Regions from separate parts of the Mesorhizobium sp. M7A.F.Ca.US.005.03.1.1 genome, predicted to be linked through region 1. Evidence: predicted binding sites of a transcription regulator. Region 1 holds the regulator's gene; each other region holds the start of a gene.

What was found. The regulator LexA, encoded in region 1, represses DNA repair genes until DNA is damaged. The targets are predictions, from matches to a motif close to TGTTCNNNNTGTGTTCNG.
Region 2: uvrA (excinuclease ABC subunit UvrA) is a predicted target of LexA. The motif match lies at 3,560-3,577, and genes of this name have one in related genera.
Region 3: EN990_RS04370 (DNA recombination protein RmuC) is a predicted target of LexA. The motif match lies at 3,158-3,175, and genes of this name have one in related genera.
Region 4: EN990_RS24245 (metallopeptidase family protein) is a predicted target of LexA. The motif match lies at 2,249-2,266, and genes of this name have one in related genera.

What each region holds. Positions count from the first base shown of each region.
Region 1 is NZ_RZRO01000068.1:28,861-36,145, reverse strand. It holds partial or broken gene gltX (glutamate--tRNA ligase) at 1-21, opposite strand, end outside; gene EN990_RS24220 (ComEC/Rec2 family competence protein) at 124-2,586, shown strand; gene lexA (transcriptional repressor LexA) at 2,580-3,320, opposite strand; gene kynU (kynureninase) at 3,731-4,978, opposite strand; gene kynA (tryptophan 2,3-dioxygenase) at 5,056-5,892, opposite strand; gene EN990_RS24200 (AMP-binding protein) at 5,889-7,285, opposite strand, start outside.
Region 2 is NZ_RZRO01000059.1:36,282-43,566, forward strand. It holds gene EN990_RS22510 (GNAT family N-acetyltransferase) at 1-448, opposite strand, end outside; gene uvrA (excinuclease ABC subunit UvrA) at 489-3,410, opposite strand; gene EN990_RS22520 (hypothetical protein) at 4,103-4,399, opposite strand; gene EN990_RS22525 (ATP-dependent Clp protease proteolytic subunit) at 4,488-5,093, opposite strand; gene EN990_RS22530 (SRPBCC domain-containing protein) at 5,114-5,602, opposite strand; gene EN990_RS22535 (metalloregulator ArsR/SmtB family transcription factor) at 5,599-5,913, opposite strand; gene EN990_RS22540 (cupin domain-containing protein) at 5,958-6,377, opposite strand; gene EN990_RS22545 (single-stranded DNA-binding protein) at 6,561-7,082, shown strand; gene EN990_RS22550 (OsmC family protein) at 7,217-7,285, shown strand, end outside.
Region 3 is NZ_RZRO01000006.1:14,520-21,804, reverse strand. It holds gene EN990_RS04385 (transglutaminase family protein) at 1-274, shown strand, start outside; gene EN990_RS04380 (cation diffusion facilitator family transporter) at 402-1,367, shown strand; gene EN990_RS04375 (GFA family protein) at 1,429-1,833, shown strand; gene EN990_RS04370 (DNA recombination protein RmuC) at 1,854-3,125, opposite strand; gene def (peptide deformylase) at 3,229-3,759, shown strand; gene EN990_RS04360 (hypothetical protein) at 3,807-4,070, shown strand; gene fmt (methionyl-tRNA formyltransferase) at 4,187-5,140, shown strand; gene EN990_RS04350 (N-acetyltransferase) at 5,137-5,643, shown strand; gene truA (tRNA pseudouridine(38-40) synthase TruA) at 5,765-6,535, shown strand; gene EN990_RS04340 (hypothetical protein) at 6,502-7,137, opposite strand; gene dapE (succinyl-diaminopimelate desuccinylase) at 7,143-7,285, opposite strand, start outside.
Region 4 is NZ_RZRO01000069.1:2,852-10,136, forward strand. It holds gene EN990_RS24235 (DUF6504 family protein) at 1-1,261, opposite strand, end outside; gene EN990_RS36270 (hypothetical protein) at 1,203-2,225, opposite strand; gene EN990_RS24245 (metallopeptidase family protein) at 2,408-2,830, shown strand; gene EN990_RS24250 (DUF1737 domain-containing protein) at 3,019-3,225, opposite strand; gene EN990_RS24255 (CoA ester lyase) at 3,277-4,152, opposite strand; gene EN990_RS24260 (DUF4173 domain-containing protein) at 4,492-6,030, shown strand; gene EN990_RS24265 (response regulator transcription factor) at 6,034-6,726, shown strand; gene EN990_RS24270 (ATP-binding protein) at 6,717-7,285, shown strand, end outside.

The DNA of each region.
Region 1 (7,285 bases):
GGTGACGACCTTGTCGGACATGGAACTCTCGGAAACCATCTGAAGCGGGGTGCGGTCGCGCGGACTTTCGCGCTTTGCGCGTTCATGTAGCATAGGGTGTCGAGGGCGCAAGGGGCAGACCCGATGGCTGGACGAGGCTGGGGCTCGGATCAGGGCGAGGACGCTGCCATTGGCGTCAGCGAACGGTCCCTGTTTGCGCCTCTGCCAGCCTCATTGCCGCCGCCGTCGCCCCTCGTGCCGGATTCCGGCAAGCTGCCCTTGCAAACGGGTATCGCCGCCTCTGTTCCTGTTGCCGGAACCGGCAGGATCGTGCGCGTGCGCCGGCAGATCGGCCTGATATCACTGCCACGCCTGCGCCACAGCGTGAACATGGCGGCGAGCCTGGAACTCGACCGGGGCGTGGCCTTCCTGCTGGTGCCGGTCTGCCTTGCGATCGGAGCGATCGGCTATTTTTCGCTGACGGCTGAACCCGACTTTGCGAGACCTGTCGCGGTTGTCATCCTGACGGGGATCTGTGCGCTGGTCTCGCGCTCATGGCCAAAGACCCATCTGTGTTTCATGGCGGCACTTTTGTGCGCCCTAGGACTGCTTGCTGCCAAGGTCGAGACGTGGCGTGCGGGCACACAAATGTTGGGCTCGGAAATCTCGACGCAGGTGACCGGCCGCGTCGTCTCGCTCGACCGGATGGAAACTGGCCGTATCCGGCTGACCATCGACGTAACATCGACCGCAAGACCGAAACTGCGCTATGCGCCGGAACGGGTACGGCTTTCGGCACGCAAGATCCCGGCTGACGTGACCGCAGGCTCGCTCATCACTGGATATGCCAAGCTTTTGCCGCCGACCGGGCCGGTGCGACCGGACAGCTATGATTTCTCCTTCGACAGCTATTTTGCCGGCATTGGTGGCAGCGGATTCTTTCTCGGCAATCCAAAGCTTGTCGTCAGCGATGATGGCGACATGCCGCTGTCGGCCCGAATTTCCTCCAGCGTGGAAAATGCCCGTGAAGGCATCGCCGACCATATCAGGGCGAGCGTCGGCGGCGCCGAAGGCGAGATCGCCGCGGCGCTGATCGTCGGCGTGCGCGCCGGCATTCCCGACGACATCAATGAGGCGATGCGACGTACCGGCATCTACCACATCATCTCCATTTCGGGGCTGCATATGGCTCTGGTCGCCGGCACCATCATGGGGTTGCTGCGCGGCGCCTTCGCCTTGTTTCCCGATCTTTCCGCGCGTCGCCCGGTCAAGAAGTATGCCGCTGCCGCCGCACTGTTCTCGATCGCAGCCTACCTCGTCATCTCAGGTATCGTCGTCGCCGCCGAGCGCAGCTTCATCATGCTGGCAGTGATGCTGATTGCAGTTCTGTTCGATCGAGCAGCACTCACCATGCGCAATCTGGCGATCTCGGCGATCGCCGTCATCGTGGTGTCGCCGCATGAGGTGGTCGGCCCGAGTTTTCAGATGTCGTTCGCCGCGACCGCGGCTCTGGTCGGCGCTTATGCCGGCTGGGCGGATCACCGCGCGGGAAAAGCAAGACCGCCGCCGCCGAAGCGATCCTTGCCCGGGTTCCTGACACGAAAATTCCTGCTGGCGGCAATTGGTCTGGCCATGACCTCGATCATCGCCGGCAGCGCCACGACGCTGTTTGCCATCTGGCATTTTCAGCGTGTGTCGCCGCTCAGCCTGTTCGCCAATCTCGCGGTTATGCCGATCGTCACCGTCGTCATGTTCCTGGCCGTCGCCAGCGCGCTGCTGATGCCTTTCGGATTGGATTGGCCAGCTCTCTACCTGATGGGCAAGGGCCGGACGATGATGATCGCCATATCGGGCTGGATCTCCGAGCGTTCGCCTGTCGATGGGGTCGGGCTGATTTCGCAACAGTCGGTCCTGCTGGTGGCCATTGCCCTGGTCATCGCGACGATGGCGACGACATGGCTGCGGCTCGCGGCTCTGCCATTCGCGTTGGCAGGCTTGCTGACCGTCTCGGATACGCGCACGCCCGATGTGCTGATCTCGGAAGACGCCCGGCTGGTGGCGTTGCCGATCGGTGGCGGTGAGCTTGCCGTTAGCCGGCAACGGCCGAATGGATTCACCGTCGACAACTGGAAACGCGCGCTGACATCGGAAACCATCGTCGTTCCGGAAGTGTTCGACAACAGCGATGGGCAATTCGACGTCGCGGATGCCGTTGAGCTACCGCCGGGATCGCCGTTCTATTGCTCCTCAGGCGTTTGCGTGGCCAGGCACATGTCCGGTGCGATCATTGCCTATGTCGAGGACCGCAAGGACACCTGGAAAGCCTGCGGCTTCGCCGAGCTGATCGTCGTCAACGACGCCACCGCCTATGACGCCTGTCACAACCCGCTGGTTCTGGTCATCACCAAGCGGCAACTGGCTCGCAAAGGCAGTGCCGCGGTCTTCTTCGATCGCCAATCGGCGACCACGCCGGCGACGATCAGCTTCGCGGTGGACAGCCCATATCGGCCCTGGCACACGCAACGCAAATACTCTCGCGAGGCGAGGGGGCTGGCACCCTTCAAGAAACCCGAGAAGCCAGTGGTCAACCCACAGCCGTCTCAGTAGCGACGGATCAGGCCGACGAGCTTGCCTTGCACCTTGACCCTGTCCGGCCCGAAAATCCGTGTCTCATAGGCTGGATTGGCGGCTTCGAGGGCAATCGAGGCGCCCTTGCGGCGGAACCGCTTCAGCGTCGCTTCCTCTTCATCGACCAGCGCCACGATGATCTCGCCGGGGCTGGCCGTGTCGGCGTTACGGATGATAACGGTGTCGCCGTCGAAGATGCCGGCCTCGATCATCGAATCGCCCTTGACCTCCAGTGCATAGTGCGCGCCGCCCATGATCATGTCCGGCGGCACCGAAATCGAATGCGTCTGATGTTGGATGGCATCGATCGGCACGCCGGCGGCGATGCGACCCATGACCGGGATCGAAACGGCAGAGACCGCATCGTCGTCATTGCCGGGCGAAGGCATCCGCGAAGGCGCCGGCTTGATCTGCCGGCCAAGAGCACCACCCTGACCAAGACTGCCCTGGATGACGCTTGGCGAAAACTTCTTTGCCGCATTGAGGCCTGGCGCGATGGAGTCCGGCAGCCGCAGCACTTCCAGCGCGCGGGCCCGATTGGGCAGCCGGCGGATAAAGCCGCGCTCCTCAAGGGCCGTGATCAGCCGATGAATCCCGGATTTGGAGGCAAGGTCGAGCGCCTCCTTCATCTCGTCGAAGGATGGCGGAATGCCGCTCTCCTTCAGGCGTTCATGGATGAACATCAGCAGTTCATGTTGCTTGCGTGTCAGCATGGCGGCCCCCAGGTTCCCTGAAACCAGAATCGAAAAACAAACCCAGAACAAACACTATCTGTTCCAGTTGTGTTCTGCAACCGTTTAAAGTTTAATGAATTTGTTAAGGCTGCTGAAATTATTTGGCGCTTGCCAGCGGGTTACGATCGACGGGCGCCACCTTCGGCAATGCGCCTGCTCACATTGAAATTGTTATGGTTAATGACCTGTGGCTTATCCCCTACCAAAGCTTGGCATTATCTGTCGATCGACCTCGACAAGGAGCGATTGCAACCTTCGGGACGTTGGTTGGCCGTGAACGAAACGGAGCCAAAACGCCAACGTCAGTTGGGCATTTTGGCTGGAAATTCAGCTCTCCGTCATTTGCCAGGCAGTGAGGGCAGCGACGGCGGATCGCCGGGATCGGTGCGTCAGGTAACGGCTTCCTTGACGGCGAAACGCTGGTCCTTCCATGCACCCGTGCGCAGAATGTCTTCCAGAACCTCAACCGCCAGCCACACATCCTTGTAGCTGACATAGAGCGGCGTGAAGCCGAAACGGATGGTCGACGGTGCGCGGAAGTCACCGATCACCCCGCGCTCGATCAGCGCCCGCATGATTTGATAGCCATGGTCGTGAAGGAACGACACCTGGCTGCCGCGCCTGGTCGCGTCGCGGGTAGTCTCCAGCGCGAGACCGTAGGCGCCGCACTTGGCTTCGACGAGCTGGATGAACAGTTCTGTCTGCGCGACGCTCTTCTTTCGCAATGCCGCCATGTCGACGTCGCTCCAGATGGCAAGCGCGCCTTTGAGCGCCCGCATCGACAGGACCGGTTGCGTACCGCACAGAAAACGGCGGATGCCGGCGCCGGCAACATAACCCCGTTCGAAGGCAAAGGGCCGCGCATGGCCCCACCAGCCGCTGAGCGGCTGGCTGATATCGCCGTGGTGGCGCTGTGCGGCATAGATGAAGGCCGGCGCGCCCGGACCGCCGTTGAGGTACTTGTACGTGCAGCCGACAGCGAAATCGGCATTTGCCTGATCGAGCTCGACGGGCAGGGCGCCGGCGGTGTGGCAGAGATCCCAGACGATCAGCGCTCCGGCCGCATGAGCCCTGCGCGTCAGCGCCGCCATGTCGCGCAGTTCACCCGATTTGTAATTGACGTGGTTGACCAGCACCACCGCGACGTTTTCGTCGATTAGCTCTTCGATGGTCGGCGCGTCGACGCCCGCGAGGCGCAGCAGGACGCCATCCCGGGTCGAGGCCACGCCTTCGGCGATGTACAGGTCGGTGGGAAAACTGTCACCTTCGGCGACGATGGCTGACCGGCCGGGCCGCATCTCCATCGCTGCGTGCAGCACCTTGTAGATGTTGGTCGATGTCGTGTCGCAGACGACGGTCTGGCCGGCCGCGGCTCCTATCAGGCGTCCGAGCTGGTCACCGAGTTCGATCGGCATCTCGAACCATCCGGCCGTGTTCCAGGCTCGGATAAGATCTCGGGCCCATTCCTGCGTCGCCGCCTGCTGCAGCTCGCCGAAAACGGCATGAGATGCTGCCCCCAGTGAATTGCCGTCGAGATAGATCACCCCCTCCGGCAGAATGAAACGGTCGCGCATGGCCCGCAGCGGATCCGTGGCATCCATCGCTTCGACTGCGGCGAGATCAGGAATTCCACTCATGGTCAGTCCCCGGTTGTTCGCGAAGGGTTCCCGCCACAGAGCGTCCCTTCAGTGAGCCTGTTCTCATTTCGATGATGTCAGAGCCGGGTGCGGATCGTCCACAGCTCCGGAAACAGCACGACCTCGAGCATTTTCTTCAGATACGAAGCACCCGACGTGCCGCCGGTGCCGCGCTTCAGACCGATGATGCGCTCCACCGTGGTGACGTGGTTGAAGCGCCAGCGGCGGAAATAATCCTCGAAGTCGACCAGCTTCTCGGCCAGTTCGTAGAACATCCAGTAGCGCTGCGGATCGCGGTAGATAGTCTGCCAGGCGACCAGGACCTCTTCATTCTCGGTTCGCGTCTCACGCCAGTCCGTGCGCCTGGCATCGGCACCGATGTCGAATCCGTTGCGCGCCAAAAGCAGCAGCGCTTCGTCGTAGAGCGATGGCTCGGCCAGAATGGCTTCCAGCTTTCCGCTGAGGTCAGGCCGATGCTTGTGAGGGCCGAGCATGGCCAGGTTGCGGTTGCCGGCCATGAACTCGATGGCGCGATACTGCCAGGACTGAAAACCCGAGGACTGGCCGAGCGCGTCGCGAAACTCGGTATATTCGCTGGGCGTCATCGTCCGCAGCACATCCCAGGCATTGTTCAGCTGCTCGAAGATGCGCGCGACTCGCGACAGCATCTTGAAGCTCGGCTCGAGCCGGTCGGCGCGGATCGAGCGGATCGCGGCGCCAATCTCGTGCAAAGCGAGCTTCATCCACAGTTCCGAGGTCTGGTGCTGGATGATGAACAGCATCTCGTCATGCGCCGACGACAGCGGCGTCTGCGCCTCCAGCACTTTCTCCAGGTGCAGATAGTCGCTGTACGACATGCGCTCGTTGAACGACATCTGTGCGCCTTCGGACGCCGGATCGTAGGGCTCGCTCAATTGACTTTCTCCGTGCGCAGCCGGAAGCGCTGGATCTTGCCGGTCTGGGTCTTGGGCAAAGCAGCAATGAATTTCACCGATCGCGGGTATTTGTAGGGCGCGATCGTCGCCTTGACATGGTCCTGCAGGCGCTTGGTGGTCAATGCGTCAGGCGCCACGCCCTGCACCAGCACGACATGCGCCTCGACGATCTGGCCGCGCTCGGCGTCCTCGGCGCCGATCACCGCGCATTCGGCGACGTCGGGATGTGACAGAAGTGCGGCCTCGACCTCGGGGCCGGCAATGTTGTAGCCGGCGCTGACGATCATATCGTCGGAGCGCGCGGCGAAATGGAAGAAGCCGTCCTCGTCCTGCGTGAAGGTGTCGCCGGTGATGTTCCAGCCGTCGCGCACGTAGTCCTTCTGCCTGATATCGGCCATGTAGCGGCAGCCGGTCGGGCCGCGCACCGCCAGCCTGCCGGTCGCGCCGCGCGGTACTTCGCGCATCTCGTCGTCGACGATGCGCGCCTCGTAGCCGCCGACCGGCTTGCCGGTCGACGCGGGCTTCATGTCGCCAAAGCGGTTGGAGATGAAGATGTGCAGCATTTCGGTGGCGCCGATGCCGTCGAGGATCGGCTTGCCGGTCTTTTGCGTCCACTCTTCGAAAACCGGAGCGGGCAAGGTTTCGCCGGCTGAAACGGCAACCCGCAGCGAAGACAAATCGGCACCTTCATCCATGGCCTTCAGCATGGCGCGGTAGGCAGTCGGTGCGGTGAAGGAGATCGTGGCTTTGTAGGTCTCGATGATGTGGATCATGTTGGGTGGCGTCGCCTGCTCCAGCAGCGTCGCCGCCGCACCGAAGCGCAGGGGAAAGATAGCGAGCCCGCCAAGGCCGAAGGTGAAGGCCAGCGGCGGCGAGCCGACGAAGATGTCGTCCGGCGTCACCTCCAGGATTTCGCGGGCATAGGCGTCGGCGATGATCAGGAGGTCGCGGTGGAAATGCATCGTCGCCTTCGGCACGCCTGTCGTGCCCGAGGTGAAGCCGAGCAGCGCGACATCGTCGCAGCCGGTGTTGACGGCGGTGAATGTCACCGGCTTGTCGAGAGCGGCACGATCGAGCTCGGCATCATGGTTGGCGGTGCCGTCGAAGCCTATGACCTGTTTGAGGAAGGTGCTGTCCTTGGCGCAGGCGGTCATCTCGTCCATCAGCCTGGTGTCGCAGAGCGCGACGGTGATTTCCGCCTTGTCGACGATCTTGGCCAGTTCGCCGGCGCGCAGCATAGGCATGGTGTTGACGACCACGGCGCCGACCTTGGTGGCAGCCAGCCAGCAGGCGACCATGGCGGGGTTGTTGGCCGAGCGGATCAGCACCCGGTTGCCGGGCTCGACGCCATAATTCTCGACCAGCGCGTGGG
Region 2 (7,285 bases), on a different contig from region 1:
CGGTTTTGATCATGTCGACGAGCACCCATCCTGGCCGGTAGGGATTGGGCCGGCGACCCGTTTCGTGGAAACCATAGGCAAGATAGAGCGCAATGTTCCGCTCCATCCTGGCGTTGGTGTAGAGCCGCACTTCTGGCAGACCCCAGAGATGGGTCTGCTCATCCGCGTGTTTCAGCAGCGCAATGCCGAAGCCCTTGCCTTGAAAGTCGGGGGAGACCGCGACGGAGAATATCATCGCGTGGTCGTCATGTCGCTCCAGCGCGATCAGCCCGGCAAGCTCGCCGCCACTTTCCAGCAACCAGACCTCGCCGCGCGCGATGCGCGGCGCATAGTCCTCGGTGACCGGGATCGGCGGCGCGCCGAACAGCGCGATGTAAGGCGCATAGGCCGCTTCCGTCAGCGAGACGACGGTTTGGAGATCACCGGCAAGCGCTCTTCTGATTGTCATTCAAAAGCTCTCCAGAGCTCTCCAGGCGCCAACCGGTCGATCACTCCGCCGCTTCGCGTTTGCCTCCGGGACGTCGCTCCAGAAGCTCCTTGAGGAACTGGCCGGTGTAGCTGCGCTTTTCGCGCACGATGGCTTCCGGCGTGCCGGAGGCGACCAGTTCGCCGCCGCCGTCGCCGCCTTCGGGGCCGAGGTCGAGCACCCAGTCCGCGGTTTTTATCACTTCGAGATTGTGCTCGATGACCACCACCGTGTTGCCCTGGTCTACCAGTTCGTGCAGCACTTCCAGCAGTTTGGCAACGTCGTGGAAATGCAGGCCAGTGGTCGGCTCATCCAGGATGTAGAGCGTCTTGCCGGTCGCCTTGCGCGACAGTTCCTTGGCCAGCTTGATGCGCTGCGCCTCGCCGCCGGACAGCGTTGTCGCCTGCTGGCCGATATGGATGTAGCCGAGGCCGACCTGCTTCAGCGTGTCGAGCTTGTCGCGCACGCCGGGCACCGCGGCGAAGAAATCGACGCCTTCCTCGACCGTCATGTCGAGCACGTCGGCGATCGACTTGCCCTTGAACAGGACATCGAGCGTCTCTCTGTTATAGCGCTTGCCGTGACAGACGTCGCAGGTGACGTAGACGTCGGGCAGGAAGTGCATCTCGATCTTGATGACGCCGTCGCCCTGGCAGGCCTCGCAGCGGCCGCCCTTGACGTTGAACGAGAAGCGTCCCGGCTGATAGCCGCGCGCCTTGGCCTCCGGCAGGCCAGCGAACCAGTCGCGGATCGGCGTGAAGGCGCCGGTATAGGTGGCCGGGTTTGAACGCGGTGTGCGGCCGATCGGCGACTGGTCGATGTCGATGACCTTGTCGAGGAATTCGAGGCCCTCGATGCGGTCGTGGTCGGCCGGATGTTCGCGCGAGCCCATGATGCGTCTCGAGGCGGCCTTGAACAGCGTCTCGATCAGGAAGGTCGACTTGCCGCCGCCGGACACGCCAGTGACGGCGGTGAAGGTGCCGAGCGGGATTTCGGCGGTGACGTTCTTCAGATTGTTGCCGCGCGCGCCGACGATCTTGATGCGGCGGTTCTTCTTCGCTTCACGCCGCACGCCGGGCGTCGCCACTTCGAGCGCGCCCGACAGATATTTGCCAGTGATCGAATTGGGATTGGCCATGACCTGCTGCGGCGTGCCCTGGGCGATGATCTCGCCGCCATGGATGCCGGCGGCCGGGCCCATGTCGACGACATAGTCGGCATGCAGGATGGCGTCCTCGTCATGCTCGACGACGATCACCGTGTTGCCGATGTCGCGCAGGTGCTTCAGCGTATCGAGCAGGCGCGCATTGTCGCGCTGGTGCAGGCCGATCGACGGCTCGTCCAGCACATAGAGCACGCCGGTCAGGCCGGAGCCGATCTGCGATGCCAGCCGGATGCGCTGGCTCTCGCCGCCCGACAGCGTGCCGGAATTGCGCGACAGCGTCAGATAGTCGAGCCCGACATCGTTGAGGAAGCGCAGCCGTTCACGGATTTCCTTGAGCACACGCACCGCGATTTCGTTCTGCTTGTCGTTGAGCGACGCGGGCAGGTCGGTGAACCACTGGTCGGCCTTGCGGATGGAAAGCTCGGTGACTTCGCCGATGTGCCTGCCGGCGATCTTCACCGCCAGCGACTCGGGCTTCAGCCGATAGCCCTTGCAGACCGGGCAGGGTGTGGCCGACATGAAGCGCTCGATCTCCTCGCGCATCCAGGCGGATTCGGTCTCTTTCCAGCGCCGCTCGAGATTGGGGATGACGCCTTCGAAAGTTTTCGTCGTCTTGTAGGAGCGCAGGCCGTCATCATACTGGAAGGTGATCTCGCGCTCGCCGGTGCCGCGCAGGACGGCTTCCTTGGCCTCTTCAGACAAATCCTTGAACTTGTCGCCGAGCTTGAAGCCATAGGCCTTGCCCAATGCCTCCAGCGTCTGCGCGTAATAGGGCGAGGTCGACTTCGCCCACGGGCTGACGGCGCCGTCGCGCAGCGAGATGTTTTCATCCGGCACGATCAGATTGCCGTCGATGGCGCGCTGGCTGCCGAGACCGTCGCAGGTCGGGCAGGCGCCGAACGGGTTGTTGAACGAGAACAGCCGCGGTTCGATTTCCGGAATGGTGAAGCCGGAGACCGGGCAAGCGAACTTTTCCGAGAACAGGATGCGCTCATGCGTCTCGTTCTTCGACTTGTTGACCGAATCCTCGCCGGTCTGGCTGGAATCGAGCGGCTTGTCGGCGAATTCGGCGACCGCCAGCCCATCGGCCAGCTTCAGCGCCGTTTCGATGGAATCGGCAAGCCGCGTCGCGAGGTCGCCGCGCACGACGATGCGGTCGACGACGACATCGAGGTCATGCTTGTACTTCTTGTCCAGCGCCGGCACGTCGGCGATCTCATAGAAGACGCCGTCGACCTTGACGCGCTGAAAGCCCTTCTTCTGCAGTTCCAGCAATTCCTTGCGGTACTCGCCTTTGCGGCCGCGCACCATCGGCGCCAGGATGAACAGGCGCGTGCCTTCCTCGATCGCCAGCACGCGGTCGACCATCTGCGAAACCGTCTGGCTCTCGATCGGCAGGCCGGTGGCCGGCGAATAGGGGATGCCGACGCGCGCAAAAAGCAGGCGCATATAGTCGTAGATCTCGGTGACGGTGCCGACCGTCGAACGCGGGTTCTTCGATGTGGTCTTCTGCTCGATGGAAATGGCAGGCGACAGGCCGTCGATCTGGTCGACGTCAGGCTTCTGCATCATTTCGAGGAATTGCCGCGCGTAGGCCGACAGGCTTTCGACGTAGCGCCGCTGGCCCTCGGCATAGATCGTGTCGAAGGCAAGCGATGACTTGCCGGACCCCGACAGGCCGGTCATGACAATCAGGCTGTCACGCGGCAGGTCGAGATCGACATTCTTCAGATTGTGTTCGCGCGCCCCGCGAATGGAAAGATATTTATGGTCGGCCATAGCCGGTCGCCGCCTCAGAATCTGGAATTTCCTGGAATGGCGGGTTTTCCCGGCCATCCCCTATGTAGGTAGTTTTGCCGCCACGTCGAGAGACGCCACAATTCCCGACAAAAGCGTTTAAGCGTCTTTCGCGTGAACGGGCAAGCGGAAAGAACAAAGGCCGAACACGCTCCTGACAAAGCTGTGCAAAAACTGACTTGTACGTAACCTCCCGGCGATCACGTTTTTCGGTAACCGGCTATTGATGGTTGACGCGGGCAACCCAGGAGCGCAGTCTCCGGAAGTCAACGAAGCCGGCCGTCTTTCGATGGCCTCGCCGCCCAAAGGCGGCCTGCGAGACGCCGCAGGCATTTGCGATTTGTGCTTCGAATTGACAACAATCGCAACGGACAGAGGAGCGGAGCTATGACGCCACCGGATCGTCCCCTAGGGTTCCAGTTGTCACTGGAGCCGCGGCAGGCATAAGTGCCAGGGTTTAGCGTCTGCGCCACCCGGCAAACCGTGACCTGCCATATCTCCTAAAAATCAGAGACTGCTAGTCGGATCGTCGGCCGAACGCCGCGGTGCATCCGAAATCAAACGCCGGCAGTACACTCCCGGCAAAGTTGGATTTGAGATCCAGAAGGCCCCGTCCGTTTGCCCAAGGCACGGCGGGGCCGTTTTTTGTGGGGAACGCTCATTTCCGCGCGCACTCAGTGACGCGGCGGCCCGATCGAGCCGGCGCCGACATCGACGGTGATGCTGCCGGAAATCCTGACATCCGTATCGCCGATCTTGAATGTGCCGTTCTCGCCGGCCGGCAGCGCATCGTCCGGCTCGGGAGCCGGCTTGGCGATGCGGTAGTCGCCGGTCACGCCGGGCAGGGCGCTTTTTTGCGTCGACGGCGAACTGTCCTCTGCAAGAGCCGCGCCACTCACGAGACTGGCAAAAGCGAGCACCACGACGGCGATGACGGGGCGCAGTGGTCTGGAAGGATGAGTGTCGGTCATCCCAGGACTATAGTGGCGCGCCGCCCATGGAACCAGACCGGCATCGTCAAATCTTCGGCAGCCGGCCGGACTCCGCTCCGGCCCTGGCTTACGCCGCCTTTTTGCGCGTGTCGAAAACATGGTCGACGATGCCCCATGCCTGCGCCTCGCGGGCGGTCATGAAGTGGTCGCGGTCCAGCGTGCGCTCGACCTCTTCATAGGTACGGCCGCAATGCTGCGCGTAGAGCTCGGCCATGTGCCGTTTCGTCCTGCCGATGCGCTCGGCATGGCGCTGGATGTCGGAGGCCTGGCCCTGAAACCCGCCCAGCGGCTGATGCAGCAGGATGGTGGCGTTCGGCAGGGAAATCCGGCGCCCCGGTGTGCCTGCCATCAGCAGGAACGAGCCCATCGAAGCGGCAAAGCCCATGCATACGGTCGACACCGGACAGCTGATATATTGCATCGTGTCGTAGATGGCGAAACCACTGGTCACCACGCCGCCCGGCGAGTTGATGTAGAGCGAGATCTCCTTGTCCGGATTGTCCGATTCCAGCGACAAAAGCTGCGCGCAGACCAGCGCCGAGATGTCGTCGTTGATCTCGCCGTTGATGAAGATGATGCGCTCGCGCAGCAGCCGCGAAAAGATGTCGAAGGCGCGTTCGCCGCGGCTCGATTGCTCGATGACCATCGGCACCAGACTGGCAACACCGCTCATTTTTCTTCTCCGATTTTCTATTATGCCGCGCGCAGAAGGCGCGGTGCGTTCGCGGCGATGGGCTTTCCAATTGCGCGCAAACCGAGCGAAAGACGGCAGCCGGCGCCTGCCATGGCGATGGCAGGCATGGCCTTGCGGGCAAAGCCGTCATGGACGACACGCAGATGCGTGCCGCCGGAAACGGTTCGGGCAAGTGTGAAGGTGACGGTACTGTCGAGCGGATCCTGCCTGGCTGCGTCGCCCGGCTGCTCCCGCCAGGAATAGCGCAGCAGCTTCTCGGGTTCGGCGTCGAGGATTTCGCATTCGATCGGCGTGTCCGGCCGGGCGAAGGCGAAACGGTTGCCGATCTCGAGGCTGATGTCGTTCGGCATCATCCAGGCGGCCAGCAATTCCGGTACGGTCAGGGCCCGCCAGACCTTTTCCGGCGGCTCGGCAAGGTCGTACTCGAACTCGAGCGCATCCGCGGCGTCGATTTGGCCCTCGTTGGTCGTTGATCCCGCCTTCTTCATTGATCCATGTCCTTCAAAACCGCCTTCAGCCTTTCGATGCGTTCCGGCCAGAAAGTCCGGTAGCGTTCGATCCAGGAGAGCAAGGGAGCGAGCCCCTGCGGATCGGCGCGGTAATAGGCGTTGCGGCCGGCTCGCCGCTCGACCACCAGGCCGGCGCCACGCAGCACCGCCAGATGCTGCGACACCGCGGGCTGCGACACCGTCATACCGGTGCGCAATTCCGACACGCTCATCTCGCCTGCGGCCAGCCGCTCAAAGACGGCGCGGCGCGTCGGGTCGGCCAGTGCGCGAAAAATCTCTGCTTCGATCATGTCGAAAGCATAAGTGAATACTTATTGATTTGGCAAGCACTGTTTTACGAGATTGTCGGAAGCCAGCGTCTCACCATTCCGGCAGGCCCATCGAACGTCGCCTCGAAAATCGGCGACGCAAGGACGGCGTGGATGTGAAGCGTTCCAGTGCCGGCGTTCTTGAACCCGTGTTTCCTGTTCGCGGGGACAACGAGAGACTGGCCCGATGTCACGACTGTATGCTCATCGTCGATCCACATCTCAGCCCTACCGGCGATAACGGTCAGCACTTCCTCCACGGGATGCCAATGCGTTGGGGCGCCGACCGTGGGCTCGACCCATTGCTCGAATATGCAAAGTTGCGATGCACCATTGCTGGCCGACACATGCATGCGTGTTTCCACACCTGCTCGCCATTGCTCGCGCTGCTGGTCCTCATGTGCGACAGACTTCATTTGATCGCCCCCGGTCAGATCCGATTTCATGGAAATTTCCGGCCGGGACACTACATCTTGCTGACAAACATTGACAGAACGTCATCTGCACCATAGAACGAACAGGGAACAAAAACCTTGTGGGTAAAGGCAGCCACGGCAAGCGGCTGACGCCTGCAGCCTGTAAGGTGCTGCGACAAAAAAATTTGTTTCGGATGAGCGCGGAGAAATATCATGGCGGGTAGCGTCAACAAGGTCATTTTGGTCGGCAACCTCGGCGCGGATCCCGAAATCCGTCGCCTCAACTCGGGCGAGCCGGTCGTCAACATTCGCATTGCGACGTCGGAAAGCTGGCGTGACAAGAATTCCGGCGAGCGCAAGGAAAAGACCGAATGGCACAACGTCGTCATCTTCAATGAGGGCATCGCCAAGGTGGCGGAGCAGTATTTGAAGAAGGGCATGAAGGTCTATGTCGAGGGCCAGCTGCAGACGCGCAAATGGCAGGACCAGACCGGCGCCGACAAGTACACGACGGAAGTCGTGCTGCAGAAATTCCGCGGTGAGCTGCAGATGCTCGACGCGCGCGGGCAGGGTGAAGGCGGCCAGGTTGGCGGCTATGCCGGTGGCGGCAGCAGCCGTGGTTCCGATTTCGGCCAGTCCAGCCCGAGCGAAGGCTTCAATCGCAGTGGCGGCGGTGCCAAGAGCGGCGGCGGTGGCGGTTCGTCGCGCGAACTGGACGACGAAATCCCGTTCTGATCGCAACTGCAGATGTTGTTTTTGGCTTAAGTCAAACATTGCGCCCGAGAGTCCCTCATGGACTTTCGGGGTTTTGCATTGTCGAACTGAACGCCGACATGGCGATCAACGAAATATGGCGAAGGACGAGTTCGATGAAAGCACGCGTAAAATGGGTCGAGGAACGCACTTTCGTCGGCGAGTCCGGTAGCGGCCACAAACTG
Region 3 (7,285 bases), on a different contig from region 1:
CTGCCGGGCGCTCAACATCCCAACGCGCTATTGCACCGGCTACATCAGCGACATCGGTATGCCGAAGCCATGGGCAAGCATGGATTTCTGCGCCTGGGTGGAAGTCTATCTCGGCGGCCGCTGGCATGTCTTCGACCCGCGCAACAATGCACCGCGCATCGGCCGCATCCTGATCGCCTCCGGCCGCGACGCCGCCGACGTGCCGCTGACCCATATTTTCGGCCCGGGAACGCTTGCCGGCTTCAAGGTGTGGACCAGCGAGATCATCGAGTAGTCGCCGTTTTCCATAGACCGATCTCTCATGGCCGCTGCCGTGGACGACCCGACATTCGCGCGGTGTGATGCCTGTGGAGCTTTAGCGGCCTGGCCGCTAGACTGCGCCTTGAACGGGGGCAAATGCCATGGCCGGGCACGGCGGCTCAAAAAAGGTGATCTACGCGGCGCTCGCCGGCAATCTCGCCATCGCGCTGACCAAGTTCGCCGCCGCCGCCTTTACCGGCAGTTCGGCGATGCTGTCGGAGGGCGTCCATTCGCTGGTCGATACCGGCAATGGCGGCCTGCTGCTCTACGGCATGCACCGCGCCGCTCGCCCGGCCGATCGCACGCATCCGCTCGGCCACGGCCGCGAACTCTACTTCTGGAGCTTCATCGTCGCGCTCCTCGTCTTCGCGCTGGGCGCCGGCGTGTCGTTCTACGAAGGCGCGGTCCATATCATGGCGCCGGAGCCGGTCGCCAACGCCAAGGTAAACTATATTGTTCTGGGCCTTTCCTTCCTGTTCGAAGGCAGTTCGTGGTGGGTGGCGCTGAAGGAGTTTCGCCGGCAGAAGGGCAGGCAAGGCTGGCTGCAGGCCGTGCAGTCGAGCAAGGATCCGAGCGTCTACACCGTGCTGTTCGAGGACAGTGCGGCACTTCTCGGCCTGATCGTCGCTTTCGCCGGCATATTGGCGGCGGAACTGCTGGAGATGCCGGAGCTCGACGGCGCCGCCTCTATCGGCATCGGGCTGATCCTTGGCGCAACCGCGATCTTCCTGGCCCGCGAAAGCAAGGGCCTGCTGATCGGCGAGCCGGCGTCGCCCGAGGTGCAGATGAAAGTGCTGGCGATCGCCCAGCAGGATCCGGCGGTGCAGCGGGCGAACGGCGTCCTGACCGTTCATATGGGGCCGACAGAGATCGTCGCCGGGCTCAGCATCGAGTTCGAGGACCAATTGACGGCGCCCGAGATCGAAGCTTGCGTCGAGCGCCTGGAGGCGCAGTTGAAGAAGGAAATGCCGGAGATCACACGGCTGTTCGTCAAGCCGCAGACGTCAGGCACCTGGGAGCAGCGGCGCAGGCTGATCGATTCCGCATCCGATCCTGCCCTGGACTAAAACCGTGCCATTGCCTCACGGCCTTGCGCCGCTAGATTGAAGGGGCTTTGGAGGAACGAAGATGAGAATAGACGGCGGCTGTCATTGTGGCGCCATCACCTACGAGGCGGAGGTCGATCCGGAAAAGACCACGATCTGCCACTGCACGGATTGCCAGCAACTGACCGGCACGGCTTTTCGCCTTACGGTTCCGGCGCCGGAAAGCAACTATCGCATCACCAAGGGCACGCCGAAAATCTACATCAAGATCGTGGCGAGCGGCGCCAAGCGCACCCAGGCCTTTTGCGCCGACTGCGGTTCGCATCTTTACGCCACGTCTGTCGGAGATGGTCCGAAGGTCTATGGAATTCGCGTGGGGACCGCGCGGCAGCGCCAGGATTTGATCCCGACACAGCAGAAATGGCACCGCTCGGCGCTGCACTGGCTGCCTGAATTTCAGGGCATGACCACGTTGGAGGAGCAGTAGCACCGGTCCGGCACCGCGGCTCAATCGTCGCCTTCGACGACCCTCAGCCTGAGCTGCCCGGTTTTCGAATCGGCAACGCGCGCGCCGGTATCGACCTTGGCGGCGGGCCCCCGTGACGCGGCGTCTACGGCGGCATCGCCGTCGGGCTGCGCGCCGAATTCCAGCGCCTCGATCTTCTGGCCGCGCTTGGTGACCTTCGACGTCGAAACCAGTATGTCGTCGATATCCTTGGCCGACTGGCCGAAATGCACCTGCAGCTTGCGCACCCGCTCATCGACACGTGCAACATCCTCCATCAGCCGGATGACCTCGCCCTGGATCAGGTGCGCCTGTTCGCGCATGCGGGCATCCTTGAGGATCGCCTGGATGACCTGGATCGACAGCATCAGCAGCGACGGCGAGACGATGACGACGCGCGCACGGTGCGCCTTGTGCACGATCGCCTCGAAATTCTCGTGGATCTCGGCGAACACCGATTCCGACGGCACGAACATGAAGGCAGTGTCCTGCGTCTCGCCCTGGATCAGGTATTTTTCCGAGATATCGCGGACATGGATCTCGATGTCGCGGCGGAAGGCCTGCGAAGCTGCCTTCTGCAGATCGGCGCCATCGGCGGCGCGGATGGCGTTCCAGGCCTCCAGCGGAAATTTTGCATCGATGGCCAGCGACGGCGCGCCATTCGGCATCTTCACCAGGCAGTCGGGCCGGCTGCCGTTCGACAGCGTCGCCTGGAACTCATAGGCGCCGTGCGGCAGGCCGTCGGCAACGATCGCCTCCATGCGCGACTGGCCGAACGCGCCGCGCGTCTGCTTGTTCGAGAGGATCGCCTGCAATTGCACGACCTGGCCGGCGAGCGACTGGATGTTGCCTTGCGCGACGTCGATGATCGCCAGCCGTTCCTGCAATTTGGCCAGGCTCTCATGCGTGGATTTGGTCTGCTCGGTCATGGTCTGGCCGAGCCGGCCGGTCATGGCGTCGAGGCGTTGGCCGATCGATTGCGTCAGCTCCGCCTGCCGTGCGCCGAACACTTCCGCAATGGCGCCCATGCGGCCCTGCATTTCGGCCTGGCTTTGCAGAATGCCGGCCATCCGCACTTCCGCATCGCGGGCATGATCGGCGGCTTCCGCGGCCGCCACGGCGCGCGCCTTGGCCGACCGCCACAACGCAATGACCAGCGCCACGAACAGGGCCAGAAACAGCAAAACGCCGAAGGCCAGCGCATGGCCGAGCGTGATCGTTGTGGCGCCAAGCCGGGCGACAGGCTCCGAAAGGATGGTGCTCAAATCATTCATGTGGACAGCATAGACGATTCGCCGCGATAGCACAGATCAAAACGTGAACGCGCCTGATGCCAACCGGTTGACGCGTTTCGCTGGAGGTCTTAGGTGGAACGCCATGCCGATCAAGCCGCTCATCATCCTTCCCGACCCCATCCTGCGCGAGGTTTCCAAGCCCGTAGAGCGTGTCGACGCGCCTTTGCGCAAATTAGCCGACGACATGCTGGCGACCATGTATGATGCGCCGGGCATCGGGCTGGCGGCAATCCAGATCGGCGAGCCGCTGCGCTTGCTGGTGATCGATCTCGCCAAGGAAGACGAGACGCCGGCGCCGCATGTCTTCATCAATCCGGAAATCCTGGAGAGCGCCGACGCGCGCTCCGTCTATGAGGAAGGCTGCCTGTCGATCCCGGATTATTACGCCGAGGTCGAACGCCCCGCCTCCGTGCGGGTCAAATATCTCGACCGCGACGGCAAATTGCAGGAGATAGAGGCCGAGGGGTTGATGGCGACCTGCCTGCAACACGAGATCGACCACCTCAATGGCGTCCTGTTCATCGATCACATCTCGAAGCTGAAGCGCGACATGGTGGTAAAGAAATTCAAGAAGCTCGCCAGGGACAAGGCGCCGGGCAAGCTCGCGGGATAAGGTACGGGAGTCCCCTCCAGGCCTATTGTCGGCAGGATTGCCACCAAATGGAGATGCCGACGGTCGACATGCTGATCAGGGACATTCCTGAGCCTTTGAAGCGCGAGATCGAACTGGCGGCGCGCGAGGTCGGCCAGAGCGTCTCGGACAAGGCCATCGGCCTTCTGCGCAAAGGCATAGTTGCGGAGAGGCCGGCCCGAGAGGAGTCGAGCCTCTCGGCGTGGGCTGCAATTCGCTCGGCTTTCGTATCTGAAAGCGCAATTGGCGATGAATACGCGGAAATCATGGAGAAGATCGAAGCGGAAAGATAGCGCGACGGTCGTCCCGCGACTTCGACGGCCTTGACCTGAAGCTCGTAAACCCGTTTGAAGCGGATGCCTGAGCCGGCACACTGCGCGAGCAAGAAGACAGGATACCGGAAGAAAAAATGCCCCTTCGCGTCATCTTCATGGGTACGCCGGAGTTTTCGGTGCCGACCTTGCGCGCGATCGCCGAGGCTGGCCATGAGATATCAGTCGTCTATACCCAGCCGCCGCGCGCTGCCGGACGACGCGGGCTGGAGCTGACGCCGTCGCCGGTGCAGCGCGAGGCGGAGCGACTGGGCATCGAGGTGCGGACGCCGGTTTCGCTCAAAGGAGAGGCCGAACAGGCCGCTTTTCGCGCCTTGCAGGCCGATGTGGCGGTGGTCGTCGCCTATGGCTTGCTGCTGCCGAAGGCGGTTCTGGAGGCAACCCGGCTCGGCTGCGTCAACGGCCATGCGTCGCTTCTGCCGCGCTGGCGCGGCGCCGCCCCCATCCAGCGCGCCATCATGGCCGGTGACCTGGAAAGCGGCATGATGGTGATGCGCATGGAAGAGGGCCTGGACACCGGTCCGGTCGGGCTGGTTGAAAAGTGCGCCATCGAACCCGATATGACAGCCGGCGATCTGCATGATCGGTTGATGAGTGTCGGTGCTGCCTTGATGGTGGAAGCGCTGGCGCGGTTGGAAGGGAACACCCTGACATTCACCACACAAGCTGTGGATGGGGTGACCTACGCCAAGAAAATCGATAAATCCGAGACTCGCGTGGACTGGACTCGCTCGGCAAGTGAGGTCCACAATCATATTCGTGGCCTGTCGCCCTTTCCAGGCGCCTGGTCGGAGATAGGAATTGGCGGCCGCCAGGAGCGGCTGAAACTGCTTCGCTCGACGCTGTCGCAAGGCCTGTCGCCTTCGGAAGATTTGGGCGAGTCGGGAGGAATTCTCGATGACCGGCTGACGGTCGCCTGCGGGGCAGGCGCGATCAGGCTGGTCGAAGTTCAACGGGCGGGCGGAAAGCCCGCTGCCGCGTCGGAATTCCTGCGCGGGGCCAAGATCGAAAAAGGACTGAAATTCTCATGAGCATGATGTCGATACGCGCGGCAACGCCGCGGGATCGCGAGGCCATCCGCCTCGTCGAGGAACACGCTTTCGGCCAGCAGGCGGAGGCCGGTCTGGTCGACGCGCTGGTGACCGGCGGCGACGCGGTTGCCGAACTGGTTGCGGAAGAGGACGGCCAGGTGGTCGGCCATATCCTGTTTTCGCGGCTGTTCGTCCAGAATGGCGGCAAGACCTTCGCGGCCGTGGCGCTGGCGCCGCTGGCGGTGGAGCCCTCGTTCCATGGCAGCGGCATTGGCGGCGCGCTGATCCGCGAGGCGCATATCCGCCTCAAGGATGGTGGTGAGACGCTGGCCGTGGTGCTGGGCGACCCCACCTATTACGGGCGTTTCGGCTATAGCCACACGCGTGCCGAGAACTTCGAAAGCGAATACCAGGGCGAAGCGCTGCAGGCGCTGGCCTGGGGTGACGCACCAGAAGCAGGCAGGCTGGTCTACGCCTCCGCCTTCACCGCTCTCGCCGCGTAGAACAGTCCGCCGTTTTCACGGAAACGGCGAACTGCACTCCTCTTTGTTTTAACGCAATTCCGAACGGAAAACCGTTTCACACTTTTCCTGGAATTGCTCGAGGCGAGAGCTCTAGCCGCAAATGCCGCGTTTTCGCCTCGACATCGAGTATGACGGCAGCCTGTTTGCCGGCTGGCAGCACCAGGCGGATCAGCCTTCGGTGCAGCAGGCGATCGAGCAGGCGATCGAAAAATTCTGCGGCGAAGCGATCAGGCTGCGCGCCGCCGGCCGCACCGATGCCGGCGTGCATGCGACCGCGCAGGTGGCGCATGTCGACCTCGTCAAGGCGTGGCCGAGCGACAAGGTGCGCGATGCCGTCAACGCCCATCTGCAGGCGACCGGGGCGCGCATCGCCATCCTGAAAGCGACGGTGGTCTCCGACAGTTTCGACGCCCGCTTCTCGGCCATTGGCCGCCACTATCTCTACCGCATCCTGAACCGCCGCGCGCCGGCCGCGCTCGACAAGGGCAAGGTGTGGTGGGTGCCGAAGCGGCTCGACGCCGGCGCCATGCACGAAGCGGCAAAGGTCCTGCTCGGACGGCATGACTTTACCACCTTCCGCTCGACCCAGTGCCAGGCCAACAGCCCGATCAGGACGCTGGAACGGCTCGATGTGAGCCGACAAGGCGACATGATCGAGGTCAGGGCTTCGGCGCGCTCGTTCCTGCACAACCAGGTGCGTTCGATGGTCGGCTCGCTCAAGCGTGTCGGCGACGGCGGCTGGAGCGCGGCCGACCTGAAAACAGCGCTCGAGGCGCGCGACCGCGCCGCCTGCGGCCAGGTGGCGCCGCCCGACGGGCTGTTTCTCACCGGTGTCGATTATCCGGTCGAGACGAGCCCGGAAAGGCTCTGAACTCCGACATCGTCCGGGACGGTGATGCCGAGCAACGTCTGCAGGCCGAACAGCACCAGCAGCGACGCAATGAACATGCCGACGAAAACGGCCGTGCCGACCGCTGCGCCCCTGCCCATCGTGGCATTTGTCATGCGCCAGGTCAGCACCATAGAAAGGGCAAAGAGGAACAGCGACACAAGGCTCGAAACCTGGCTTGCGGACGACAGGAAAAGCCGGATCAGCGCCGAAGGCAGCATCAGCCAGGCGGTGATGGCCGAAGCCCAGTTGCTGGCAACGACGTAGTGGACGAAGCGGCCGCCTATGCCGGCGCGCGGCGCGATGAAAGCGAGCGCAACCAGCGGCAGCACCCAGGAGCCGATGTCGACCGTCGCCAGGCGCACCAGCATGCTGAAGCGCCCCGCGAAGGCGTCGGGATCGCCGATTTCGTTGGCGATGCCGACCCAGCCGACGATCAGCGCCGGTGCTGCAACGACAATGGCGAAGAAGGAATTCCAGAAGCCGTCGGCCGACAGGTCGAGCAGGCGCAGGCCGTCGGCTCTGCCGAGCATCAATCGCCAGGCGCCCGTCAGCGAAGCTTGGGTTTCGTCCGCCGAAAGCATGCTGTTCAGCCCTGTCCGAACCAGTCTTCTATGAAGCGCTGGTAGATTTGCGTCAGCGTCTCGAGGTCGGCAATGGCGACGCGCTCGTCGACCATGTGCATGGTCTTGCCGACCAGCCCGAACTCGACCACCGGGCAATAGTCCTTGA
Region 4 (7,285 bases), on a different contig from region 1:
AGCGGAAGTTCAGCGGCGGTCCTTCCGGCATTTCGGTGGCCGGCACATCGATGGGTTCGGGCGAGCGGAACAGCCGGATCGGTCGTTCCGGCGGAAATATGGTTTTTGGTGCCTGCAGCCTGTCCGGCTTCTTCGGCGGCGTGGTCCGGCACGGCGCGTCGGTGAAGGGGATGGTGGCGACGGCACGCTCCGGCAGATGGCTTTCGACCGCGACCGGCCGGAGAACCGCGCCATCGCCGAGCCGGGCGCGGATGCGGTCGGCGAACAGCGCGATATCGGCGCCGTCGTCGGTCACCTCGCCGGCAAGATCGGCCTGCTGCATGTCGAAGGTGGCTGATGCCAACACTGAGAGCCGCACCAGATCGAAACCATAGCCGGCATCGATATCCTGTTCGAGCGCGGCCAGCCTTTCATGGAACAGTTTCTGGATCAGCATGGGTTCGCGCATCGGCCGCGAGGTACCGAGCGCGATGCGGCTGACGGCGCCGTCGACGCGAAAGAGCAGCAGCGCCAGCGTCCGGGCGCCCTCGCCGCGGCGCTCGAGGTCGGTCTTCAAGGTCGCCGCCAGCATGCCCACCAGCCGTTCGATGTCCTCGGTCAGGGTGACGGGTTCGGCGAGGTGGCGTTCGACCGAAAGCGGCGCGACGGGCAGGCGCGGCGACACCGCCTCGTCGAGCCGGCCAAGCGCCTGGTCGAGGCGCAGGAGCAGCAGGGCGCCGAAGCGGCGGGCGAGCGGCGCGCGCGGTGCCGCCATGACGGCGCCCGCCGTGCGCAGGCCCACACTTTCCAGGCTGGTGCGGGTCGAAGGTTCTATGCGCAGCGCGGCCAGCGGCAGGGGCGCCAGCAGCGCCTCCTCCTCGCCTGACACAACGATGCGGTCGCCGCAAAAGCGTGCCGCCGCCCAGGCCGCACCCGGCGTCGCGGCAAGCCCGGCGCGGACATCGAAACCCTGATGGAAGAAGCGCGACAGGATGTCGTCCAGCATGGCGCGCTCGCCGCCGAACAGATGGGTGCAGCCGGTGACGTCGAGAAACAGGCCGTCTGCCCCGTCCAGCGCCACCAGCGGGGTGTAGCGGTCGCACCAGTCGGCGAGGCCTTCGAGCAGGCGGCGATCGGCTTCCGGATCGGCCTCGACGACGTCGATCGACGGATGCATGGCGCGCGCATCGGCGATGCCCATGTCGCGCTTCAGGTGCAGCGCCTCAGCCCGCTCGTCGAGGGCCGAGATGCGCTGTGCGTTGCGGTCGCGATGGCTGATCACGAGCGGCGGGTGAGATGGGTGATCCGACGGCCGGGAACGCCAGGACCGCCCCAGACGCTGGCGCAGGATCCTTTCCGCCGCCAGATAGGGAAACCACAGGGACAGGATTCTTTGCCCGGTCTCTTGCCTCGCCCGCTCTTTCGTCGAATGCGCGTTCATCGGGGTTCCACTCCAGTGTGAATTGTCCAGGCAGGGCCGTGCGGCTCTTGCCGATGGTGAGGGTGAAGGCCGGGCGGCCGATCGAGCCGGCCAGCGGCCCGGCGATGGTGTCGCGCGGCACCGCCGGCGCCGAGGCGACGATGAGGCGGACGGGTGCCGCCGTCGGTTCGGGCCCAGCCGCCTGCCGCAGCAGGAACACCGGCCGGCCGGCCGCTTGCGCCCTTGCATGCAGCCGGCGTGTCGCGGTCAGGTCAAGCCGCTGCGGATTGCCGCGGATTTCCAGGATGACGGCGGCGAGCGCCGTCATCCGGGCCGCCTCCTCGGCGACCCACAGTGCATCGACGAGCCTTGGCGCCTCAGAAAACAGCAATTGCTCCGGCTCGATGCCGAACGAGGCGTGAAGCCCCCTGGCATAGGGAAAGCCGGCCTCGCGAAAAATCTCCGATGTGCCGATCCACAGCACCGGCAGCCCCGGCGTTTGCTTGAGGATCAGGCTGGTGAGCGACAAAGCGAAGCCGGCGACGGCCCCGGCATCGCGGGTTTCAAGCCCATGGATTTCGCTCAGGGCGGCCTTCGGCAGCCCGCCGCTCAGGGCGGCATCGAGGCGCCCGACGCCGATAGGCAGGAACGCATCCGGCAACGCCGCGGCAATGCCACGCCGGACGATTGTGAGATCAGTGTTGACGTCAGCATCAAAGGGTGCGGCTGCCGGCGCAGCCAAGCGCTCGGGCAGCGTTCCCTCGATGTTCGCGATCTGGCGGCGCAGGGCAAAAACAGTCTCCCGCGCCACGGCGGTCATCGCCATGACGGTCAGCTTCCACTCACAATTGTTCCTGTTATGTTCCTATAGATTCCAGAGCGCATCCCAAGAGTCAAGCAGAGTCATGGAGAATTTATTCCTCTCTGCAGGGATGGCGCAGGCGCATCGGCCCGTTCATTTGCCGATTCCGGTGCGAAAGCCTATATGCCGGGATCAAAGGACAAAGCATGGCCCGCATCTACAAGACCCGCACCTGGCACGACGAACTCTCGCCCTCGATGGACGAAATGGAGTTCCTGGCGCTGGAGGCGTACGCCCATCTGCCGGAGGATTTTCGCAAGCTGACCGGCGAGATCGTCATCCAGATCGCCGAATTCCCAACCGACGAAATCATGGACGATCTGTCGCTGGAAACGCCATTCGACCTGCTCGGCCTGTTCGAGGGACGCGGCATCGCCGAGCGCTGGAACCCGCAGACCGGCGAAGGCCCGAACCGCATCACGCTCTACCGCCGCGCCATCCTCGATTACTGGTCCGAGAACGAAGAGACGCTGGGCGACATCGTCACCCACGTGCTGATCCACGAGATCGGCCACCATTTCGGCCTGTCGGACGAAGATATGGAGAAGATCGAAGAGGCGGCGGAGTAGGGGTGCGCTGATATTCAGGTGATGCCGGCCTGCAAATGATGGCTTCCTGCGCTTCCCCGCTCTACCGCGTCGCGGTAGAACTGTGCTCACGTACCCAAAAGTACGCTCCGCTCCGGTTCTCGGAAACCACCATTTTCGACTCGGCCTGACCTGAATCTCAACACACCCTGCGTCGGAGCTTTTCAAATCTACCAGTCACTCAGCTTGGTATCGGGCCCGTATTCCTGACCGTCGATATCCTTGACCACGGCCTGGCCGCAACGCATCGCTTTGGCCTTCTTGTCGTAGGCATAGGTCGGCGAGCCGAACAAATGCCAGCCCTTGTTCAGCGCCGCTGTCACCTTGTGGCAGAAGCTGGCATCGTCCGGAGCGGACAGAAAGCGGTAGAGTTTCATTGTTCAATTCCTGTCGTGAGTAGCTGTAGCCCGCTCGCATCCATCGAGCATTTATGACCCGATGGCGGCTGCCTTCGCCAGCAGTTTTTCGGCCTGCGCCAGGTGCAGCCGCTCGACCATCCTGCCGTTCAGCGCGATCACACCCTTGCCGGCATTCTCGGCGAGCGCGAAGGCTTCCTTCACCGAGCGTGCCTCGGCCACCGCTTCCGTGGACGGCACGAAGGCGCGGTTCGCGGCTTCGATCTGGGCCGGGTGGATGAGGCTCTTGCCGTCGAACCCCATGGCCGCGGCTTCCGCGCATTCATGGGCGAAGGCGTCGAGGTCGCGAAAATCGTTGGAGACGCCGTCGAGCATGTCGATGCCGCCGGCGCGTGCGGCCAGCACCATCTGCATCAGCCATGGCACGAGGTAGCGCCTATCAGGCGTCGCCAGAATGCCGGTCTCCTTGACCAGATCATTCGTTCCGGCAACGAAACAATTGAGCCGCGAGGCCGGATCGCGGCCAAGTTCGGCGATGGCGCCGATGTTGAGCAGCGCCTTGGGCGTCTCGATCATCGCCCATAGTTTCACGCTGTCGGGGGTAAAATTGTCGTCAAGCACGTCGCCGGCCTCGAGCAGGTCGCGCGGCGTGTCGACCTTGGGCAGAAGGATGCCGTCGGGTTCGCAGCTTGCGGCAGCCAGCAGGTCGTCGGCGCCCCATTCGCCTGATATCGCATTGATGCGCACGATCATCTCGCAGCGTCTCTCGGAATGGCCGGCGAAAATGCCGGCCAGTTTTTCGCGGGCGGCGATCTTGTCGGCCGGAGCGACGGCGTCTTCCAGGTCGATGATGATGGCATCGCAGGCAAGCTGCGCGATCTTGGCCAAGGCCTTGTCGCTGGAGGCCGGGATGTAGAGCACGGAGCGGCGCGGACGGTAGGTTTCCATGGCTGATCTATGCCGCTTGTGGGCGGGTGAGGCAAGTCGGGGCATGAAGCTACCAATCTCCCCCACGAGGGGGGAGATCGGCAGCGTTTACCCCTGCACGAAAACTGCACGGGCCTGCGGAAAACCTCCTCGGATCCGCCCTGCCGTTTCCCCGCCCGCTTGCGAGACAAGCGGCATGCACAAGCGAGCAAAGCCCCGTTGGTCCCTGACTCACCGACTGCGTAGCGAGGGCTGGTGGCTGGCCGATCCGCCGCGCGCGTGTCCCGTCGCAACCCTCATTCCCTTTGTCCGCAAAAGCCCGCCAACGGTTCGGCTGGAAGCCATCAGGAAAGCCAGGTCATGACAGCGTTGTTCTCCGCCGCGCCGAGCTATTGCAGCCGTTTCGGTGTCGCCATCCTGCTGGCAGCGCTCGCGGATTTTCTGTTCTATGGCCAGCCCGCCGGGATCACGGTTCTCCTGTTCGCCCTGCTGATTGCCGCGGCGGTCGTGGCTGTGCACCCGGCCGCCTTCAACGACGGCCGGGTCTGGCTCAAGCCCATCGCCTTGCTTGTCGCGCTGCTGCCGCTGGCTGAAAACGTCAGCACCCTGTCGGTCTCGATCGCGCTGGCGGCGCTGACCGTCTTCGCGCTTTCGTTGAGCGGCCGGCTGCGGCACAGCATCGCCCGCATTGCCGGGCAGATCGTGCTGTTCGGGCTGGCGGCGCCGTTCCGCTTCGTCATTGATTTCATCCGCTGGCGCAGGACGGCGCGGCGGTTCGGTGGGCGTCGCATCCGGCTGGCGGCGATCGCCGTCTGGGTGATGCCGCTGACGCTGGGCGCGGTCTTCCTGGCGCTGTTCGGTGCCGCCAATCCGGTCATCGACTATTGGCTGTCGCTGATCGATCTCGTGAGGCTGCTCGATCTTATCCAGCTGGCGCGGATTGCCTTCTGGCTGTTCGTGCTCGCCGCTGTCTGGGCTTTTCTGCGACCGCGCCTGCCGCGCCTGGTTCGCCGCATCCCGCGCGCGTTGCCGGCGGTCAGCGCTCAAGCCGGCAAAACCGCCACCACCATCGAAGACATCCTGTTCGGCAAGGCCGCCATCCTGCGCGCCCTGATCGTCTTCAACATCCTGTTTGCGCTGCAGACGGCGCTCGACGCCGCCTATCTGTGGGGCGGGGCAGCGCTTCCCGATGGGCTGAGCTACGCCTCCTACGCGCATCGTGGCGCCTATCCCTTGATCGTCACGGCACTGCTTGCCGCCGGCTTCGTGCTGGCAGCGCTGCGACCCGGCAGCGAAACCTCGGCCGATCCGCTGATCCGCCGGCTGGTCTATGTCTGGGTGGCGCAGAACATCATGCTGGTCATCTCGTCGATCCTGCGGCTCGACCTCTATATCGGCATCTATGCATTGACCTACTGGCGCGTCGCCGCCTTTGTCTGGATGGGGCTGGTGGCATCAGGCCTTGCCCTGATCATTGCCCGCATCGCGCTTAGAAAATCCAACGAATGGCTGCTGTCCGCCAATCTTCTGACGTTATCCCTGACGCTTTATGCCGGCTGTTTCATCAATTTCGCAGCAACGATCGCCAACTACAATGTCGACCATTCCCTCGAAATGACCGGCCAGGGCATTCCCCTAGACGCCTGGTATCTTCACTCGCTCGGTCCGGGCGCGTTTCCCGCGCTTGATCGCTTCCTCGAGCACCAGGGCAAGACGGCGGCCGCCGGCACTGTCCGCGAACTGGCCGGCGTGCGCGGCAGCGACGAAATCTGGTATCGAACTATCCAGCAGAACTGGCGGGCCTGGAGCTTTCGCGACTGGCGGCTGCTTCGATATCTCGACACCAAGGAGCCGTTCGTGATTCCCTCCGCTATCGAACCTTCCATGCCGGGCCGCTGATCCATGCCGCATCACATCCTCGTCGCCGACGATGACCCGCACATCCGCGAGGTGATCTGCTTTGCCTTGGAGAAGGCCGGCATGAAAACGACAGGGGTGGCCGACGGTGCCGCCGCCTTGCAGGCAATCGGCCGCCGGGCACCGGACCTCGTCATGCTCGATATCGGCATGCCGGAAATGGACGGGCTGGAGGTCTGCCGGCGGCTGCGGCACATATCCGATGTGCCGGTGCTGTTCCTCTCTGCGCGCGACGAGGAGATCGACCGCATCCTCGGGCTCGAAATGGGCGGCGACGACTATGTGACGAAACCATTCAGCCCGCGCGAGCTGGTTGCCCGCGTCAACGTCATCCTGCGGCGCGCCCGCCCGGCGGCGCCCGAACCGGCCGACGACAGGCAGTTTTCGCATGGCAAACTGGCTCTGGCGCCGGCCAGCCATACCGCCAGCTTCGACGGCAAGCCGTTATCGTTGACAGGAATTGAGTTCTCGATCCTGAAGGGGTTCCTGGCGCGGCCGGCGCATGTGCTCGACCGCGACGCGGTGACGGCCAGCGCCTATGCCGCAAACATCCACGTCGCCGGCCGCACCGTCGACAGCCACATCCGCAACATCCGCGCCAAACTGGCAGCTGTGGGTTGCCCTAATGTCATCGAGACGGTGCATGGCGTCGGCTTCCGGCTTGGCCGATGCGGCTGACGGCCTCCAGCAAATGGATCGGCCGCAAATGGCGGCCACGGCTTGCCACGGTCGTCGTCGCCATCCTGATCATGGTGATGGCCTTGCCACTGGTCGGCCTGTTCTTCTTCCGCCTCTACGAGAACCAGCTGATCCGCCAGACCGAGGCGGAGCTGATCGCGCAAGGCGCTGCCATCGCCGCCATCTATGCGCGGGATGTACGTGACGCCGGCATCCCACCGGAAAAGCTCGGTGCGCCGATGCCGGAGCCAAGTGGGGATTCAAGCCGCAGCGTCAATCCGGACCCGCTCTACAGGCCAATCGAACCGCAGCTCGATCTTGCCTCGGATTATGTCCTGCCGACCCGGCCGGCGGCGATGCCGGCGATCGTCGATCCCGCCTTCGCGGTGATCGGCGCGCGCCTGTCCGGCATCCTCGACGCCACCCAGAAAACCACGCTGGCCGGCTTCCGGCTGCTCGACCCCCGGGGCGTCGTCATTGCCGGGCGCGGCGAGGTCGGCCAGTCGCTCAGTGCGGTCGAAGAGGTGCGCACAGCACTTGCCGGCCACTATGCCAGCGC